Thalassospira sp. TSL5-1: one gene and its partner. The protein of the gene in region 1 interacts with the protein of each later gene in a pairwise test. Links are inferred from orthologs where the notes say so. Each region holds a gene or a part of one and is shown on either strand. Other genes may lie near its edges.

Region 1 (8,183 bases):
TCCTGACCGGCAATCATGCCTTTTATGATTACCAGTCCAAATATACCAATGGCGGTTCACAGCACATTATTCCAGCCGATATTCCCGCTGCCTTGCGCACCCGCCTGCGTGATTGCGCCGAACGTGCCTATCGTGCCCTGGGATGCAAGGGGGTTGCGCGCGCCGATTTCCGCTATGACCCGGAACGCGACATACTTGCCATTCTGGAAATCAATACCCAGCCGGGCCTGACGCCAACATCGCTGGTGCCTGATGCCGCCCGGCATGACGGCATGAGCTTTGCCGACATTGTTGCATGGATGGTTGAGGACGCCACATGCGAACGATAGCCGAACAGGCGCGCGAGCGCCGCGAGAAGGTTCAACGAGAATATGGCTGGTCGGCAGTTTTGCGCAAAACCGCACGTATTTGCCGCTGGGTCAGCGCCACTGCCCTCATTGTCGGCGGGCCTATTGCCCTGTGGCACAGCGGCAAAACCGAACAATGGCTTGAAATCGCACGTAACCAGGCCATTGATGCCTCCGCACGGTTTGGCATGGTCATCAATACCATTGATGTTGCCGGGCGCCACCGCACCGACCCCAACGCCCTTTTGGCCGCCATCGGGCAAAAACCGGGCTCGCCGATTATTACCTTTGATGCCGATGCCGCGCGCGAACGCATCGAACAGCTTTCCTGGGTACGCAAAGCCAGCGTTGAACGCCGCCTGCCCGATACCATCATTATTCATGTCGAGGAACGCCAACCCTTGGCCCTGTGGCAAAATGGCGATAATCATGTGCTGATCGACGCCGATGGCGTGCAATTGCAGGACTACGAACTGGGCGATTATCTGAACCTGCCCGTCCTGGTCGGCGATGATGCCCCCGAACATGCCGCCGACATGATCAAAACCCTGAAAACCGTGCCGCGCCTGTTTAAAATGGTGACGGGCGCGCAACGTATTGGTCATCGTCGCTGGAATGTGCAGCTTTCCAACGGCATGTTCATCCGCCTGCCCGAACACGACATGGACAAGGCCTGGGTTCGCCTGGACCAGTTGGACAAGGCCCATAAGCTGCTGGAAAGCGATGTGCTTGTCGTGGACCTGCGCCTGGCCGACCGCACCTTTGTGCGCCTGACACCAGGAGCCGCCGAACTGCGCCGTAACCCGCCCAAGGAAAAGAAAGGGTCGGTATAACCCAAACGGCCTTTTTGATGATGCCTGATGACAATAAAACGCTGATCAGGCAATAAAATGCAAAAGACACGCCCCTGCCTTAACCAATTTGCAACTGCTTTTGACCGAAAAGCGGGATAAGGGGTGTATGATGATGCGGGTAACGCATATCCCCACATCAAGAAGCAAACTCAGAGCAAACAATTGGCACGCAGCAAAACGAGATCAGGGCTGATTGCAGCCCTGGATATCGGGACATCCAAGGTCTGCTGTTTTATTGCGCGACCCGACAAGTCCGGCCAGCCGAAAATCATCGGTATCGGCCATAACATGTCAAAGGGTCTGCAAAGCGGATCGATCGCAAATCTGGACGCAGCACAGGAAGTCGTGCTTGCGGCGGTCAATGCTGCCGAAAAAATGGCAGGCCAGACAATCGAGACTGTTATCGTCAATCTCTCGGGCGGGCGTCTCGAATCCGAAACACATACCATCGAACTGCCTTTGGGCTCGCGCCCGATTGGCAATCTGGAAATTCGCAAACTAAACGACCAGAAAGACGCACTGCTGCGTCAGGCCGGTGACGAGCTGATTCACACCGTGCCGCTGGGCTTTCGCGTGGACCAATCCGTTGGCCTGGGCGACCCGCGCGGTATGTATGGCACGGTTGTCGGGCTTGATCTGCATTTTGTCCGCACGCAAATTGCCGCCCTGCGCAACCTCGAAACCCTGCTGGCACGCTGCCATCTTGAAATCGAGGAAACGGTTGTCACCCCGCTGGCATCGGGCCTTTCAGCCCTGACACAGGACCAGCGCGACCTTGGCGCCACCGTGATTGATATGGGGGCGGGCACCACCAGTGTGGCCGTATTCCACGGCGGGCAGGTTATTTATACCGCCAGTTTCCCAGTGGGTGGCGCGCATGTCACCCGCGACATTGCCTATGGCCTTAATACGTCGCTTTCCCATGCCGAACGGTTAAAAACCCTGCATGGCAGCGCGCTGACCTCGCCGTCTGACGATCAGGAAATTCTGGCCGTGCCGGTGATTGGCGACGAGGACGACGCCAACGTCAATCATGTGCCGCGCTCGATGCTGATCAACATCATCAAACCGCGCCTGGAAGAAACGTTTGAACTGATCCGCGACCAGCTGGAAGAAAACGGCCTGTCACAAATTGGGGGACGATCCATCATGTTAACCGGTGGGGCCAGCCAGCTAAACGCCATCGCCGATCTGGCAGGCCAAATGTTTGAACGCCCGGCCACCGTTGCATCACCACATGGCGTAACCGGCATGGCGCAGGCCACGTCCGGCCCGGCCTTTTCGGCCTGTGCCGGGTTGCTTTTGCGCGCGGTTGAACAACAAAACGACCCGCTAAGCGAGGCTATGACCCATATTCGCCAGTCTGGCGGGCGCTGGGGCCGTTTGGGCGCGTGGCTGAAGGAAAATTTCTGATCCCTCGGGATTGGCCGTTTTTAAGAAGCCCGGTTTAACCCTGTATGCCCGTCTTAACTTAAAGTGCCAATCCCGACAAAATTATCAATCGCCCGATTCTATAACAAAATTTACAAAAAACCGGCCAAGAGTCAGATTTCGTTAAGAACCATGCGCCATTTTGGTTGCGAGCAAACGATAAAACACGCGCAAAATTAGTCCTTCACCTTAATGTTCCGGAACCGGAAAATATCAAAAACCCTTAAAAGCTGCCAACTTTCCCGTGTTAGAGTGCGGGGCACCGAAAACAGCGAAAAAAAACGGAAAATTTTCGCCGGTTAACGATGTCATTAACACCGCACTAACTCTTTCACCTGTAAAAGATCAGCACGGGTCTAATTTCGGCAAAGGGAAGGCTGATTTTGGATTCAGACTCCTAAGCGCGGAGAAGGAAGAGCAAACATGCCAACAATTAATTTTTCCGTTCCTGAAGCGGAAGAAAACCTAAAACCAAAAATTACCGTTATCGGTGTCGGTGGCGCCGGTGGCAACGCGGTCAACAACATGATCGCATCCGAACTTGAAGGCTGCGATTTTGTCGTAGCCAATACCGATTCACAGGCCCTGAACCAAAGCAAGTCCAGCCGCAAACTGCAGCTTGGTCGCCAGATCACGCAGGGTCTGGGTGCCGGCGCACGGCCTGATGCCGGCAGTGCTGCTGCCGAAGAATCGATTGAAGAAATCCAGGCGCAGCTTGAAGGCAGCCACATGGTTTTCATCACCGCCGGTATGGGCGGTGGGACCGGCACAGGTGCCGCACCGGTGATTGCCCGTGCCGCCAAGGAAGCCGGCATTCTAACCGTGGGTGTCGTTACCAAGCCGTTCCATTTTGAAGGCACGCGCCGCATGCGCACCGCCGAACAGGGCATTGAACAGCTTCAGCAATATGTTGATACGCTGATCATTATCCCGAACCAAAATCTGTTCCGGGTGGCGAACGAAAAAACCACCTTTGCAGATGCCTTCCAGATGGCCGATGATGTGCTGCGCAATGGTGTGCGCTCCATTACCGACCTGATGATGGTTCCGGGCCTTGTGAACCTTGACTTTGCCGACATTCGCACCGTCATGAGCGAAATGGGCAAGGCCATGATGGGCACCGGCGAGGCATCGGGCGAGAAACGTGCGCTGGAAGCCGCCGAAGCCGCCATTGCCAACCCGCTGCTTGAAGATGCCTCGATGAAGGGTGCACGCGCTGTTCTGATCAACATCACCGGCGGCATGGATATGGCGCTGTATGAAGTTGACGAAGCGGCAAATCGTATTCGTGAAGAAGTCGATCCCGAAGCCAACATCATCTTTGGTTCGACGTTTGATCCGACCATCGAGGGTGGCCTGCGCGTTTCCGTGGTGGCAACCGGCATTGATGCCGAAGAAGTCCGCCGCCCGAAGCCGACCACCATCCCGTTGACCAATGCGCGTTCCGATAAACCGGCCGCCGCCAAACCGGCCCCCGGTTTTGGCACCCATGCTCCGGCCCCGCAGCAGCAGCCTGCAGCCGCCGAGCATGCACCGGCCGCTGCCGCCTTTAGCGGCCAGGACGACTATGCCGGCGGGTCATCGGTTGAAGACATGCCGTCTGAACGTTTTGCCGCCACCGGCAATGCACAGCAGCCCGGCCTGTCCAACCCGGCAGGCGAACCGGCCCAGACCGGTTCGATCGAACTGGGTCAGACCGTGCTGAAACCGAACCCGGCCCTGCGCCAGGCGCCGCGTGCCCAACAGCCGCAGCAAAGCGCACCGCGCCAGCATGTTGCAGATGATAACGGCGATATGCCGTTTATTCCGCCGCGTGCTGCCCGCCCGACCGACAATGCCCCGGCCCGTGGTGAACCCGATGTTTACGACGCCGCCGATAGCGGCCACAACAGCCGCCCGCGTTTTGGCGGTATCCGTAACCTGTTTGGCAAAAACAACCACCAGACAGAACAGGATGCCGCCCCGCGCCAGCAGGCTGCGGCCCCGCAGGCCCAGGCACCTGCCCCCCGCCAGACAGAGCTGTCCCTGGGGGATGATGCCCGTCCGCAATTGAAAGCCGATCCAGCTTCCCGGGTCAAAACGTCTTCGGCGTCTGACGACCTTCTGGAGATTCCGGCTTTCCTTCGTCGCCAGGCTAACTGACGACGAGCCTCCGCGCGAAAAGGGGAAGGTTTCGGCCTTCCCCTTTTTTAATGGGCATCCGTATTATTACGTGATTTCGTCAGTGACATTCCCGTCGAAAATCACACCTCCCGCATTGCAAAAAATCTTAACAAATGATTGATTTTAATGTGAAATCCCAACGTTACAAACGGTAACAAAGAGTGATTTGCCGCATTGCGGTCGACCCGGTAGTTTGTGATCCTGGAAAACGGGCCGACATACCGCCCGATGAAAATCAATCGTAATACAACCTGATTTGTCTGGGGGTTCCCCGTGAATAACATTGCCGATATCAGCACTGCTTTGAATGACCAGCGCGCCGCAGCTTCGTCTGTTGTCCGGCAGCGCAGTCTTAAAAGTTCAATCGGATGTGCCGGTGTTGGCCTGCATTCCGGGCAGAAAATCCAGATCACGCTGCATCCTGCCCCGGTTAATCACGGTGTTGTTTTCCGCCGTGTAGACCTGCCGGGCAAACCGACCTTTGCCGCCCTGTATGATGAAGTCATCGACACCCGCCTGTGCACCTGCCTTGGCGACCTTGAGGCAGGCATCAAGATCGGCACGATCGAACATTTGATGGCCGCCCTTGCCGGTCAGCGTATCGACAATATCCTGATCGATATTGATGCCGACGAAGTTCCGGTAATGGATGGCAGTTCAGCCCCCTTTACCTTCCTGATTGATTGTGTCGGCATCGAAGAACAAAACGCCCCGCGCATGGTGGTCGAAGTTTTGAAAACCGTTGAGGTTGAACATAATGGTTGCCGGGCGAAGGTGGAACCTGCCGAAGGCTTCCATATCGATTTTGAAATCGACTTTGCCAGCAAGGCCATCGCCAACCAACGCCTGAGCGTTACCTTTGATGATGGCGTGTTTGTCAATTCCATCGCCCGGGCCCGTACCTTTGGCTTCCTGCACGAAGTCGAAGCCATGCGCAATGCGGGCCTTGCCCTTGGCGGGTCGCTGGAAAATGCTGTGGTCCTGTCAGGTGATTCGGTCATGAACGAAGAAGGCCTTCGTTACGAAAACGAGTTTGTCCGTCACAAAATTCTTGATGCGCTGGGCGACCTCTATGCTGCAGGCCATCAATTGCAGGGCAAGGTGACGGCTTACAAATCGGGCCATATGGTCAATAACATGCTGCTCAAGGCCCTGTTCGCCGATGAAAGCGCCTGGCGCCTGGTACCAATGCGCGCCACAGCACTCAATGCCAGCGAACCGGTACGTGCTTCTGCCTGAAAACCATGATGCAGGCAAATTGGCAGGCGCCTTCCCATAAGGGAGCGCCTGCTTTTTTTATGTCCGCCCCTGAACATCACACAATAACGCAATCATGCGAATCGCCTGGCTATTAACTGTCACCAATTATAGGGCAGCATCTTCGATTTCCGGGCCTCAAGCGTGATGCGACCCAACACAAAGCCCGCTCCTTTGGTTCATAGCGGACTGTTTATAATACCGGTTTTTCCTGCCCGTGCCTGTACCCCGCTATGCGTCAGCGCGCGAAACGCCATAAATTGCCGCAAATTTCAGGCAGCAAAGCCCGGATTTGTGCGCTGTTTTGCACAAAAGCGTCGAAAAAGCCATTTTCATTGATTCAACCACTTGCCCACAGGCGGTATTGGCGTGATATAGTCCCGGCCACACCAGCGAAATCCGATGGGTTTCAGTACGACCGCAGACAGAATTAAGGATTCCAACCTTGCCTCGTTCGGCTCACGCGAAACATCTGATTGCCGTTTGCGGCCTGGCGCTTATGCTGGCTGCGTGTTCCAGCACCAAAGAACCGGAATATGTCGAAAGACCGGTTGCAGAGCTTTACAACACTGCCCAGGACCTGCTGGATCAGAAAGAATATCAAAAAGCTGCCAAAGCCTTTGATGAAGTGGAACGCCAGCACCCCTATTCGTTATGGGCGACCAAGGCGACGCTAATGGCAGCCTATTCCTATTATCAGGACAACAAATATGATGATGCGATCAGCGCGCTGGATCGTTTCATTTCATTGCACCCTGCCAATGCCGATGTCGCCTATGCCTATTATCTCAAGGCGCTGTCCTATTACGAACAGATTTCCGATGTGCGCCGGGACCAGCAGATGACCGAAAAGGCCATGCAAAGCCTTGATGACGTCATCCGCCGTTTTCCCGACAGCAAATATGCCCGCGATGCCAAGCTGAAAAAAGACCTGACGGTCGATCACATGGCGGGCAAGGAAATGAGCGTTGGCCGCTATTATCAGGACCGGGGCGACTATTTGGCCGCCATCAACCGGTTTAAAAAAGTCGTCACCGATTACCAGACCACCACACACGTTCCAGAAGCCCTGTCGCGCCTGACCGAATGTTATCTGGCACTGGGTCTGACCGGGGAAGCCAAGAAAACCGCATCGGTTCTCGGCTATAACTTCCCGGGCAGCGAGTGGTACAACGATTCTTACAATCTCCTCCTGAACAAAAAGCAGGATAGTGATGACGAAAGCTGGTGGGATTCGACAACCACCGCCATCTCTGACCTGTTCTGATCAAAAGCCTGCCAATTCTGGCGAAAATCGCCGAATTTTAACGCCCTGCGGACATATTTTGTGCGCAGGGCTTGCAAGCAAGACAATGTTTCGGCACTCTGCAATCGACGCTATGTTCTCGTCCTGTTCCGCGTCTATCTGTAACAACGCCAGTATGCCAACATGCTTCGACGCCTTAGCATTCGTAATGTTGTCCTGATCGATAAACTGGACCTGGATTTTCACGAGGGACTAAGTGTCCTGACCGGGGAAACGGGTGCCGGGAAGTCGATTTTGCTTGATTCTTTGGGTCTGGCATTAGGCGCGCGCGCCGATAGCGGCCTGGTCCGCCACGGCAATGACAAGGCCAGCGTAACCGCCACCTTCCAACTTCCGGCCGGTCACCCGGTTTTTGGCCTGTTGCACGAACAGGATATCGATATTGAAGACGATGAACTGGTCGTGCGTCGCGTTGTCACCGCCGATGGCCGGTCGCGCGCCTATATCAATGACCAGTCGGTTTCCATTGGCATATTGCGCGATGTCGGCAATTACTGTGTTGAAATTCAGGGCCAATTTGACCAGCACGGCCTGCTGGACCCGACCACGCATCGCGGAACACTCGATGCTCATGGCAACCTGACCCAGGCCGCCCTGAAGGTGCGCGATCACTGGCGCAACTGGCGTGAAACCCAAAAGGAATTATCGGCTGCCCAATCCCGCATCACCAAGGCCCGCGAGGAAGAGGAATGGCTGCGCCACGCGGTAGACGAGCTTGACAAGCTCGCCCCTGTCGAAGGCGAGGAAGAGCAACTGGCCGAAGAACGCCAGTTCCTGATGCACGGCGAAAAGCTGGTGGCCGCCCTGGGCGATGCCGAAAACGAC
Region 2 (5,448 bases), 1.1 Mb from region 1 along the record:
CCAAAGGCGACTATACCAAGCGTGGCAAGATTTATGTGATGGTCACGCATCGCCCCGCCCTGAAACTGTTTAACGAAGTCAGTTTCATCACCGGCTATACCTATAAGAAAAACAGCGAAGTCGATGTGCGCGTCGATTCGAATCGTTTTAAACTGTTTACCTATGATGATTCAGCCTGGGCTGTTAACAGCGAAGAAGACCGCAAACTGGTCAAGGCCATGAAAGCCGGCATGAAAATGACCGTGGTGGGCTATTCATCGCGTGATACCAAAACAACCGATACTTATTCTCTTTCCGGTTTCACCGATGCCTATAACGCCATTTCAAAGGCTTGTAACGCAAAGTCCGTGGATTAAAACCGGATATGGCTTGCGACCTGCCAGGTCATTAATGATGGCAAAGGCCCGAAACGGGCTGGCCCTGTTTGAGCCTGATGGCTGCAATGTGAAATTTATCGTTTATAAATGATCGTCGCTCCGCTATATGCGGGGCGACTGTTTTTTGGAATTGGCATTGATCATGTGAATTGCGTGTCTTTGATCCGTTCATAACATTAAATTTTCCGCCGAATTTGCGATGGCATTTGCATTGGCAACGGCCATGCCCATATGAGGCAGCACGCAAATATGTTATGTGTGGCCTCCTTGGCGACCCGCAAAACCAGGCCAAAGCACCACAGCACCCCTTGCAAGACAAGAGAGAGACCGGAATGACCGACAGCGATGTCTTACACACCGCCAATAGCGATATGGCCCCGTCGCATCAGAATTCTGATGCGTCAAAGCCCGGTCTGGCCGATTTTGTTGCCCGTGCCAAAGGCGGATTAACCGCCGATGGCCGCAAGGACCTGATTGGCATGACCCGCGAGGAACTGACAGAAGTTCTTTCCGGGATGGGTGAAAGCAAGTTTCGCGTCAAACAGCTTTGGAACTGGATGTATAACCGCGGTGTCACCAGCATTGATGGCATGACCAATATTTCGGTCAAACTGCGCGAACGCTTAAGCCAGGATTATGTCATCGGTCGCCCCGTCCTGACGGCTGACCAATTGAGCGAGGATGGCACCCATAAATGGCTGATGCGTTTTGGTGATGGTAATGAAGCCGAAGCCGTTTACATCCCGGATCGCCATGAAGAACGCGGTGCGGTATGTGTGTCCTCCCAGGTGGGCTGCACGCTGACCTGCAAGTTCTGCCATACCGGCACCCAGCTTCTGGTGCGCAACCTGACACCGGGCGAAATCATCAGCCAGTTCATGGTGGCGCGCGACAGCTATGGCGAATGGCCGACCCCGGCCAATGGTGTGCGCCGCCTGTCCAACATCGTCATGATGGGCATGGGCGAGCCGCTGTTTAACTATGAAAATGTCCGCGATGCCCTGCGCATTGCCATGGATGGCGAAGGCATTTCGATTTCGCGCCGCCGGATTACCCTGTCAACCTCTGGCGTGGTCCCCGAAATTGTCCGGGCGGGCGAGGATCTGGGTGTTGGTCTGGCAATTTCGCTGCATGCGCCGGAAGATGATCTGCGCAATGAAATCATGCCGATCAACAAGAAATACCCGCTGAAAGAACTGATGGATGCCTGCCGCCATTATCCCGGCATGTCCAATTCGCGCCCCATCACGATGGAATATGTGATGCTGAAAGGTGTCAATGACCAGCCCGAACATGCGCGGGCACTGGCAAAACTGGTGAAGGGTGTTCACTGCAAATTCAACCTGATTCCGTTCAATAAATGGCCGGGATCGGATTATGAATGCACGCCAACATCGGGCATCAAGAAATTTGCCAATACGCTCAATGAATATGGCTATGAAGCACCAATCCGCTGGCCCCGTGGCCGGGATATTCTGGCAGCCTGTGGTCAGTTAAAATCGGAAAGCCAGCGCCAGCGTAAATCACGCGTTTGCAAAGGCGAAACTGCAGCCACCACCAACAGCGACACGGTTGCTGCACAGTAAGCGGTACGGATAGATCAAATATCGAGATACAAAAACCGGACAGGATCGATTTCCTGTCCGGTTTTTTTTGAGCAACGACAATTTAAAGACAAAACGCTTTAACCCCAGCTTGCCTGCAATTTTCGGGGCCGTTCTGCTCCGGTGGGTTCAGCTGATTCAGCAGGGCCCGCCGGGTCAACTTCCATATTCATCACCAAAATACCGCCAAGCCCGCCTTCGGCCAATTTGACCAAGCGATTGCCGGTATTGTTCTGATCAAGACTGGAAAGGTAGTCATTTTTAGCGGCAATATCGATAAAATCGATGGTAAAGGCATGGGTGAACCCTTGATGCAAGCCGTCTTTTTCCAAATTTCGCCCCCCTGAAAACGCCACCATCCCGGGCGTTTTCAGGGCAATTTCTTTAAGTAATGCAAAAACATTATCCCTTTCGGCCAGATCGGCATGATAGGGCACCTGCACCAAAACAATATGACGGATCATGTCTAAAGGTCCGTACCTGGTAACGGGAAAAGCACCTGATAGAATTTTACGTCAACTGTTATCCTGCCGGTTTACCGCCGGGTCATCAATCGAAATACCACGCGGTAACAAAAGATACGTTTGACCCTGCCGGTTCATATGCCCCGCATGCAAAGCCGCCTTTTCACCCGGACCAAAAAAGATATCACCCCGCACCGGCCCGCGAATGGCCCCACCGGTATCCTGGGCAATCATCAGTTGGTGAAAATTACGATCCGCATTCATTGCATCACGGGTTTCAAGCCAGATCGGCACACCCATGGCATGAAAACGCCGGTCAACCGCCAGCGACCGTTCAGTTTCAAGCGGCACCCCCTGTGCCCCGATCGGCCCGGCATCGGGATCGCCGGGTAATTGCCGGAAAAAAACATAGGATGCGTTCATATTCATCACGTCATCGGCCTGATCAGGATTGTCATGCAGCCATTGACGAATGGTTTGAAGCGATACGGTTTTGGGTGTCAGTGCCCCACGTTTGATCAGCTCGCGCCCAATGGCAAAATAGGCCTGGCCGTTGGTAGCTGCATACCCCACCTTTAAAATACTGCCATCATCCAACACCACCCGACCGGAACCCTGAATTTGCAGGAAAAACGCGTCCACCGCATCATCAACCCAGACAAGTTCCAGATCGCGGTCTGCCAGGGCACCCGCCTCGATCTCGCTTCGGTTAAAATAGGGAACCACCTTCTTCCCCGTTAACCGGCCAACTGCCTTTTGCCCTTTCAACTCCTCGCGAAAATCCCCCAGATCAATATCGATCATGTCGTCGGGCTTGAGATAAAGCGGGGTTTGATAGGCATCATGCCGGGTCAGACTACCCTGAAGTTCCGGTTCGTAATAGCCGGTAAAAAGCCCGACAGGGTCGTTATTATTCCCGGCACGATACGGCGTAAAATAGGTTTGAAAATAGGTTCTAAGGTCTTCGCTGCGAATGGTACCGGCATCAATTTCCAGGGCGGTTTCGCAAGTCGGACGCCAGTCTGCCACCGTGCCCATACGCGGGTCAGGGCCGATATTCTTGTCATCAGCACGCCTTAACATGCGCTCACAGGAGCGTTGGAACGCAACCAGGGCAGGCTGCATGTTATCGCTTTGCCAGCCATCCAGGTCGGTAAAACGGGCAGGGGACAGGGTTAAGTGATCCGGCTTTTCAGACGGGGTAATATATTGGGAAATTTGCGGCCAAAAAAACCAAGCTGCACCGCCCGCCGCCAGAAGGACGATAAAGCCGACAAAAATGCCACTCAGCAGGGAAGAAGATTTGTGGGTCAAAAAAGCCGCCATCTAACAGACCGGAACCAAAAAACCATACCGGCACAGTGTCGCCAGAAACGGTTAAAAAACCAAAACCAGATGCAATAAATTTCAGCAAAACCCGGCCGATTACGCACAAAAAAGGCGGATCTGCACATAACAGACCCACCTTTCAATCAAGATCAAACCCTGAAAATTTGAAACCCGCGATCAGCCTTCGTTATCAGGAGTTTCGGTCGCAACAAGCAGCCAGTTCGGATCGGAACTTTCCAGATTGCGTGCAAAGGTCCAAAGATCTTCCGCCTCGATAACCTCGTTTGGATCACCGGAAATAATATCCCCGGCCTGATTGCGCACAATCGAGACTTCTTCGGAGACGAATTTCACCGTGATATAAGCGGTTCGCCCTTCGATATTCGCATCATCAATAACGGCTGATTTAATGCCGACCAGGGTTGTTTCTTCATGCTCGTTACTGGTGGCGCGGGCATCAATCGCGCTGGAAAAATTCTTGTAAACCTCGGGCGAAAGCAGGGAATTGAGCGTATCCTTATCCCCTTTGGCAAAGCTTTCGACAATCATTTCAAAAGCCATGCGCGCGCCATTGAGGAATTCCTGCTGGCTAAAGGAACCATCCGCAAGCTGGATTTGTGTTAAGGCCGGATTGGATACCGAATTATCAGCCGCATTACCCTTATGCGAATCAGGCAAACGGTAAACATTGTCGCTGCCTTGTGCGCCAGAATTATCACGCGGCGACACGCCGTTTGCATCATCCCGGGTGCGACGCCCGTAAATATCGGTTGGACCCTGCTTCTCATTGCCGGTTTTGCGGCCCAGCACACTGCGCAGGCGCAAAATCAAAAAGACAGCAATCAGGGCAAATAGAATAATATCAAAATATTGCAATTCCGGACTCATGCTTTTGGGGTGTCGACGGACGGCAACCGCCATCATACAGCCTGTGTAGGTGAAATGGTATGGCCTTATCTGAATGCAAGGGCAACTATCCAACCAGGAAAAATGTGATCAACTTCACCAGAACATCGATAAACGTGTTAAAACAAGATCAGATTGCTGGCGCGATGCCGCATTTTTGTCCAGTTATGTCGGTATCGCAATAGCTTGACAGCATTTGATACAAAATGTTGCGTTAAAGACAATTCTGTTTGTTTACAAATAGCCAGCGCCAGACGGAGCAATTATGGGCTTTATTCTTTTTGGCATTTTTGTCGTCGTACCGATTATTGAAATCGCTGTTTTTATTCAGGCCGGCGAGTTGATCGGTTTATGGCCGACCATTGCAATTGTCATCTTAACCGCCATTCTTGGCACATCCCTGATGCGGGTTCAGGGCCTGCAAACCCTGGCCCGCGCCCAACAGGAGTTGGACCGTGGCGAAATGCCGATAGGTCCACTTTTTGATGGTGTCTGCATTCTGATTGCCGGGATACTGCTGTTAACGCCAGGCTTTGTCACCGATACAATTGGTTTTCTGCTGCTTATTCCGCCCCTGCGCCGTGCCATTGGCGCCGGTGTTATTCTGAAATTGATGAAATCGGGTAAAATGCGCATGTCATTTGGCGCAAATGCACGTCAGGGCAGGCGTCAACCAGGTGGTAATCCGTTTGGGTCTGGCGGCCCGTCTTCATCTGGTGGACAACATCGCAGTGGAAGCGGTCCGATCATTGATGGCGATTACGAAGA

The links. Proteins that work in one complex are often made in the same cells at the same time.
Region 2: the proteins of ftsZ (region 1) and rlmN interact in binary tests that used the Escherichia coli proteins (3 or more experiments, as listed by UniProt). The link is inferred for Thalassospira sp. TSL5-1 from one-to-one orthologs.

What each region holds. Positions count from the first base shown.
Region 1 is NZ_KV880638.1:1,256,909-1,265,091, reverse strand. Bases 2,458-5,414 are described here. They hold ftsZ (cell division protein FtsZ), read left to right. Parts: upstream 2,458-3,055; coding sequence 3,056-4,774; downstream 4,775-5,414. Other genes in these bases: lpxC (UDP-3-O-acyl-N-acetylglucosamine deacetylase), read left to right, coding at 5,069-5,414; ftsA (cell division protein FtsA), read left to right, coding at 2,458-2,614. Also shown: LF95_RS15350 (D-alanine--D-alanine ligase), read left to right, coding at 1-329; LF95_RS15345 (cell division protein FtsQ/DivIB), read left to right, coding at 317-1,180; more of ftsA, read left to right, coding at 1,364-2,457; more of lpxC, read left to right, coding at 5,415-6,034; LF95_RS15325 (outer membrane protein assembly factor BamD), read left to right, coding at 6,498-7,319; DNA repair protein RecN, read left to right, coding at 7,482-8,183. UniProt on the Escherichia coli protein: Essential cell division protein that forms a contractile ring structure (Z ring) at the future cell division site. The regulation of the ring assembly controls the timing and the location of cell division.
Region 2 is NZ_KV880638.1:162,110-167,557, forward strand. Bases 1-2,836 are described here. They hold rlmN (dual-specificity RNA methyltransferase RlmN), read left to right. Parts: upstream 1-709; coding sequence 710-1,963; downstream 1,964-2,836. Other genes in these bases: LF95_RS10275 (invasion associated locus B family protein), read left to right, coding at 1-356; LF95_RS10285 (Dabb family protein), read right to left, coding at 2,062-2,445; LF95_RS10290 (murein transglycosylase A), read right to left, coding at 2,497-2,836. Also shown: more of LF95_RS10290, read right to left, coding at 2,837-3,759; LF95_RS10295 (Tim44/TimA family putative adaptor protein), read right to left, coding at 3,952-4,662; LF95_RS10300 (FxsA family protein), read left to right, coding at 4,946-5,448.